2 linked regions of the Bythopirellula goksoeyrii genome follow. The protein of the gene in region 2 binds, or shares a complex with, the protein of the main gene of each other region. Links are inferred from orthologs where the notes say so. Each region holds a gene or a part of one and is shown on either strand. Other genes may lie near its edges.

Region 1 (3,175 bases), 140 kb from region 2 along the record:
TTCGCGGCGTCCCTCTCGCAAAGAATGCGAAATCTCTAGACTGCGGCGGGTTGCTTGGTCGATTTCCAGGGAAGTTCCCGTCCGATGAGGGAGCAGGGCGGCAATGTGGGTGAGAGAGGTTTTTTGCGTCTCGGTCAAATAGTCGAGCACAGCTCCTGCAGCGGAGAGGGCAGGGGAGTCCGATTCTTCAAAGCCAAAGCCAGAGAGCGACTGCGTGCCGAAATGTTTGGTGAGGGCTGTGAGTGCCGCTTCTGTGCCAAACGACCATGCTGGGCGACGAGTCGTCAAGCGACCTTCGCTCCACGACGCTGGAAGCGGGGAAGAATCCTCGCTGACGATGATCTCTACCGGGGCGACACGCGCCAACTCGTCTTCTAACTTCTCGCTCGGTATGACAGTTGCCTCGAAGCGGCCCGTGGAGATGTCGATCCAGGCAAGCCCGCAGTGTCCGTCGAACTTCGGCAAGTTGCGCGAAATCGCCAACAGGAAATTGCTTTCCGCTGGATTGAGCAGCGCGTCGTCGGTCACCGTGCCTCGACTCACCACGCGAGTGATTGCCCGCTTGACGATCCCCTTTGCCTGACGTGGGTCTTCCATCTGCTCGCAGACTGCGGCCCGTAACCCGGCGGAAATAATCTTGGTTAGATAGCTATCGAGCTGATGATGAGGAAAGCCAGCCATAGCGACGGGATTCTCCCCTTTGTCGCGACTCGTAAGGGACAACCCTAGCACTCGGGCGGCCGTCTTGGCGTCCTCAAAAAAAAGCTCGTAAAAGTCGCCCATGCGAAATAAGAGCAGCGCATCCCCAGCGGCCGCTTTCGCCTCGTGGTACTGCTTCATCATCGGGGTGGCTGACATGGTCGACTGCTCCAAAAAGTCGGAAGACAGCGACCCATACTAACGCATCCCAACAGGTCCTTGGAGGGGGGCAGGGAAACTATGGAAGGAATTGAGGGATAGGAAAACAATAGCGGCCGGAATTTGGTTTCGCGCCGTTCACTAGGCTCACTCGACCAGCAATTCCTCTTCGGCACCCTTATTGATTTCGAGATCGCCACTATCCTCGAGGCGGCGAATAATATCGACGATTTCCTGTTGTTTGGCCTCAACGGCTGAAAGCTTCACGGCCCCCAGGAATTCCAGCTCTTCTCGAAGCATGTCACCTGCTCGCTGTGACATATTGCCAAACACCTTCTCCTTGAGTTCCGGGCTAGCACCCTTCAAGGCCATTGACCACTGGGAATTATCAACATTCTTGAGCACGATTTGCATGTCTTTGTCGTTGAACTTGACCATATCTTCAAAGACAAACATCAATCTGCGAATTTCCTCGACCAGATCGGGGTCTTCCTGAGAGAGATTTTCTAAGAGTGTTCTTTCTGTTGAGCGGTCGGAGACATTGAGCATTTCTGCCACCGCCCCTACTCCGCCGGCGTTCTCGAAACTCTGACCCATGAGGCTCGACATACGGCGTTCGAGACCCTGCTCTACCTCATGGATAATATCGGGGCTGGTCTGCCCCATGGCCGCCACACGTTGCACGACGGACAACTGACGCTCGGTAGGAAGTCCCGCGAGTATCTCGGCTCCCGTCTGGGCCGGCAAGTGTGAAAGAATGAGCGCAATCGTCTGAGGGTGCTCATCCGCTACGTAGGTCAAAATATTCTGACTATCGACATGGCGCAGAAAAGAGAAAGGAACCTCTTCGATCGATTGTCGGATATTATCCAGAGTGGAATTGGCATTCTTACCCAGTGCCATCTGAACAAGTTGCTTGGCTCGGTCGAGACCTCCTGATTCAACAGAGCCTGAAGGATTTGACTCTGCAAATTGCAAGATGATTTGGTCTTGTTCTTCCGAAGGGACGCCCTTGAGTCGTGCTAGTTCAATCGAGACTGCTTCTACTTGCTTGGCATCCAGACGTGACAAGATGGCTACAGCCTCCTCTTCCGGTAGTGAGGCGAGCAAGACAGCGGCTTTGCGGAGGTCATTCATGCTAGTTCGTCAGACAAGAGTTCAGCGCAGCATTTGCGCCAGTGGAGTCTCAGAATTAGCATCGACTAGCCATTTGGGGAACTTAAGTAGAGTTTGATGATTGAGCCCGTGCTAGCATTGGTGTCATAGTCGCTAGGCTACGACCTCCGGGAGCCGTGTGCCGCGTTGCGGCCCGGCTAGGGGTTAGTTTCGTAGTATCCCCACTGGCCGTCGCATTCGTCTACGCCGACGCTGAGGCGTGAGGGTGTGCAGTCTGGCAGCGTTTCGAGCAGGAGGGTGGCGATATACTTCGCTAACAATTCTGCTGTGGTATTGGCCATCGGCAACAACACACAATCCTGCCGAGGGAAGACCCAACGTCGCACGCCGTGGGTTACTTCGACTTCCTCTCCTTCGACAGTGACTCCTATCGTCGGATGCTCCAGCGGAAGCAACATTCGGTGGTCGAGCGAATCAACAATCTTCTGCAAGGCGTCTCGGACCAGAATAAAATCAACGACATACTGGTTCTCGTCGAGTGGGCCGTTGACTTCGGCCGTCACGTGGTAGTTGTGTCCGTGCAAGGGTTCGCAGATGTCGCCATTGAACGTGATAAAGTGCGCAGCGCTAAAGACAAAGCGTTCTTTGCTGAGGCGGACATGAAAGGATTCAGACATAGCTAAGTACTCCAGGCGCTAACGCTTCTAGTCGCGCCAGCGACTAATAAAACCTTACAGGCCATTCTAGGCGATTCTCACGCAGGAGGACAAACAGCGCCGCCGCGATCAGGTCTGCCGATGTGCCCGGATTGCGGCGGTGGCCGTCGGTGCGGAGCGAGAAATCGAACTCGGCGATTTCTCGATCAAATAATTCGTCTCCGGGTCTGCCAAGTGAGAGGACATGTGCCGCCCGTTGTGATACTTGTTTGCTGATTTCGATTCCACACTTGCGGGTGATGAGGCTATCGGGGTGGTTTGCCAGCAACTCAAGGAAAGCTACGACGATTGACACACTAAGCGGCAAGCCGGCGGCAGAGATTCTTTCAGCCACCCAGAGTACCTGTTCAAAGTTGTTCGTGTATTGTCGTGCAACCAAGTCCCGCTCTGCTCCCGTTTGCATCGCGGCGAGGAGCGTGATATCGGGGGCCGGTTGATTCACATCGGCGTCGTCCACCTTGCCAAGCCCGCCTGGGTTGGCCAAT
Region 2 (3,187 bases):
GTGACCGTTCCTGCGATGGGGCCAGCACCGATCGCACTCGACTTCGCATTCCCCGTCAGCAGTGCTCCCTTCGATCGCGAACAGGTGTTCAGCTTTAGCCTAGGATTCGGTCGCTAAACACTGGTTTTTTGCTCTCGCATGATGTCTCAGCCGGACCGCCACGCGGTCCGGGATGCTGAGAACTCCCGGTGGCAGGTGTGCCTCCGGCTATGAATGCAACCCCAATTCCTATCAGGGAACTTCATCCTCGACGCACGGTGCCGAGTTGACTTCCACAGGCGGCGTACTGTATCGCCAGCGAAAGTAATCAAGATGATAGGGGTAAGGTCGCTGATACCAACTCCCACCGTAGACTTGCGGCGGAAATCCAAAGCCATACCCGATCCCAAATGGATATCCACCAGGAAATCCCCAATTGCTACCTGCTTGGGGAAAGCCACGGTCACGCTGATAAACTGGTGCAACTTCTTCGCCGACGGCCATGGGTACTAATTGCAAAGTGAGCAGCGCGCTCAGAAACACATTTCGAAGTAGATGAATCACAACTAACGCCTCTGTGATACCAAAAGAGAGTCTCCAGTCTCCATACTAGGCAGAAGCATTTTTGGTCGTCAAGTATTCTGGCCAACTTCCTTTCAAGCCACCGGCGGAAGCCGGTGGTTTGAATAGGCAGATCGCGAAAGTCCCTATATCTGTTGCAACCCTAACGACTTTGTATTGACAAGAGCCATTCGCATAAGGCAAATAGCTCAAACTAATGCTCAAGAAAAGTGCCGCACTTAGGGCACTTGGCATACCACATCGGCACCCTTTCGCCACACTTGCATTTAATGTTGTGACGAATCACCGATGAGCCAAGCAAGCTAACGCTACTGTCGTTGGAATGAGGATCGTGGTCATCGAGAACGGACGAATCTCCGCCAGGGTTGTGCTCCTGACGCACCGCGCGGAAAGCCGCCGACGACAATACATCTGAAGAAGTAGCATCGGGAACAAGCACCTTGACCTGGCCAGGGCAAAAAGGACACAGTCCCTTCTTGCCGGCATACTTGTCTTTAACCTTAAATTCATGTCCGTTGGGACATGTCACTGAGATTCCCATGAGTAGGTCTCCCATTTCGCCGCTTGCGGCTTAGCGGCATTGCCGTGCATTGACCACTATTCAAACTATGATCAAGCGTGAATACGCTAACGAGTCATTCGAATTCGAACCAGAAAAGCTAGTCTGTCTACTTCTATTCTCACTTGCCACCCCCCCCAATGTCAATTACTTCGTCTCTCAAGTCAGCAAATCAAGCACTTTCTGCCTGTGATTTCGCTGTGGACAGGGCTTCGTGCGGTGCAAAATGCAGGTGGTGTTCCTCATGCAGGTCGGTAATTTCGATTGCCTTGCGACCCTTATATTGGCCGGGTTTAGCATGAAACTTCGACTTTCCCTCGACTGAAACGACCAACGGTTTGGAAACGTCCTGCTCGGTAGCAATAACATCCCCAACCTTGAGGTTGATCAGATCGGCAGTGGAGATGTTCGTCTCAGCCAAGTTGACAACCACTTCGACAGCAGCATCTGACAATCGGTCGCTGAGCATCTGAATTGATTCCGCCGTCGGTGGTTTCTTGCGATAGCTGACCCAATTGTTCGACGAAAGTTTGTGGCTCACACGTTCAATTGAGTTATAGGGAATGCAAAGATTGATCATTCCCCGAGTTTCACCAACCGTTAACTCAAAGCTGATCAGCACGACGACTTCATTGGCGGGAATGATCTGAACCAACTGAGGGTTACTTTCCACACGGTCGACCTCAAGATCAAACTTAAGGACATTCTCCCAAGTCTGCTGCATCTCACGCAAGAAAAGACCCGTGATGCGTGAAACGAGCCTTAATTCGATTTCTGTCAAAGGCCGCCGCACTGGTGCGGTCGACATCGTATTCCCACCCAGCAGTCGATCGATAATCGGAAACAAAATCGAGGGATTCAAGTCGAGAATCAATTGCCCTTCCAGTGGAGGGGCATTGATGATGTTGAAGCAAGTTGGGTTTTCTAGACTAAAAACGAACTCGCTGTAGGTCAACTGATCGACACTTGTCAGTTTAACTTCAACGATATTGCGCAGCATTGCCGAAAGAGCGGCACCGAAGTTCCTGCCGAAGCCTTCGTGCATTGTCTGCAAGGCGCGCATTTGCTCCTTGCCGACTCGCTCGGGCCGCTTGAAGTCGTAGACAGTGACCTTCTCACGAGGCCGAGAAGCCATCGAACCGCCAGCCTGCGGGTCTTGGAGATCCGGTTCGCTCTCCAGAGAAGTGAGCAAGTTCTCCACTTCTGCCTGGCTCAGTACATCGCCTGCCATTTCGCACTCCTTTGCATTATCATAAAGTGAGTAAGTGTAGCATTTCTTACCTACTCACCTACTCCACCTACTCACTCCCCAACCTACTTCCTCGTCTGCCCACTCCCGTGAACCACATACTTGTAACTGGTCAATTCCTCGATACCGCACGGGCCACGGGCATGGAATTTATCGGTACTAATACCGATTTCCGCTCCAAGGCCAAACTCGCCACCATCGTTGAATCGGGTACTGGCATTAACCACCACGGCCGAGCTATCGACTTGGGCCGTAAACGTTTGGGCGGAGGTCAGATTGTCGGTAACGATCGCATCAGTGTGTCCCGATCCATAGCGATTGATGTGTTCAATCGCTTCAGCCAACGATCCGACGACGCATGCGGAGATCGTTGGACCTAGGAATTCCGTGGCATAGTCCTCTTCGGTCGCAGTTATGGCGGCGGGAACAAGCTCGCAAGTCCGTTCGTCCCCGCGAATTTCCACGCCTTTTTCTTCCAGTGCTTTTGCCGCTCGAGGTAGAAATTCACTGGCAATATCTGCATGCACTAGCAACGATTCGGCTGCGTTGCAAACTCCCATTCGCTGGCATTTGGAGTTCACCAAAATGTCGGTCGCCATATTCATATCGGCTGCGGTGTCCACGTAGACATGGCAATTGCCCGTGAAATGCTTGATTACAGGCATTTGTGCCTCAGCTGCCACGCGTCGAATGAGCCCTTCCCCGCCACGGGGAATTGCCACGTCTATAGACTCCGGCAGGCGCAAGAAATGCCCAACCGCCTCTCGATCCGTAGTATCGACCAACTGTACTGCGTCGGCAGGGACACCTGTCTCGGT

What was found.
Region 1: the proteins of fliM (region 2) and fliG are in contact, whole or in part, in a crystal structure (PDB 4QRM), measured with the Thermotoga maritima proteins. The link is inferred for Bythopirellula goksoeyrii from one-to-one orthologs. Residues at the interface, in WP_004081085.1 of Thermotoga maritima: Tyr124, Leu127, Asp128, Ile130, Met131, Gly132, Gly133, Pro134, Glu136, Pro139, Arg141, Thr144, Glu145, Ile146, Glu147, Ser149, Ile150, Lys153; in WP_004082903.1 of Thermotoga maritima: Phe122, Ser125, Glu126, His127, Pro128, Gln129, Thr130, Val133, Glu157, Arg161, Leu164, Leu165, Arg167, Ser169, Glu171, Val172, Glu175, Ile176, Asn179, Lys182.

The regions. Positions count from the first base shown.
Region 1 is NZ_CP042913.1:2,009,006-2,012,180, forward strand. The notes cover bases 1-2,853. They hold fliG (flagellar motor switch protein FliG), read right to left. Parts: upstream 1,996-2,853; coding sequence 1,006-1,995; downstream 1-1,005. Other genes in these bases: mutS (DNA mismatch repair protein MutS), read right to left, coding at 1-858; Pr1d_RS08015 (6-pyruvoyl trahydropterin synthase family protein), read right to left, coding at 2,172-2,651; Pr1d_RS08020 (triphosphoribosyl-dephospho-CoA synthase), read right to left, coding at 2,695-2,853. Also shown: more of Pr1d_RS08020, read right to left, coding at 2,854-3,175. UniProt on the Bacillus subtilis protein: One of the proteins that forms a switch complex that is proposed to be located at the base of the basal body.
Region 2 is NZ_CP042913.1:1,869,825-1,873,011, forward strand. The notes cover bases 323-3,187. They hold fliM (flagellar motor switch protein FliM), read right to left. Parts: upstream 2,352-3,187; coding sequence 1,293-2,351; downstream 323-1,292. Other genes in these bases: Pr1d_RS07465 (hypothetical protein), read right to left, coding at 323-543; Pr1d_RS07470 (hypothetical protein), read right to left, coding at 755-1,117; Pr1d_RS07480 (glutamate-5-semialdehyde dehydrogenase), read right to left, coding at 2,435-3,187. Also shown: Pr1d_RS07460 (POTRA domain-containing protein), read left to right, coding at 1-117; more of Pr1d_RS07465, read right to left, coding at 232-322. UniProt on the Bacillus subtilis protein: One of the proteins that forms a switch complex that is proposed to be located at the base of the basal body.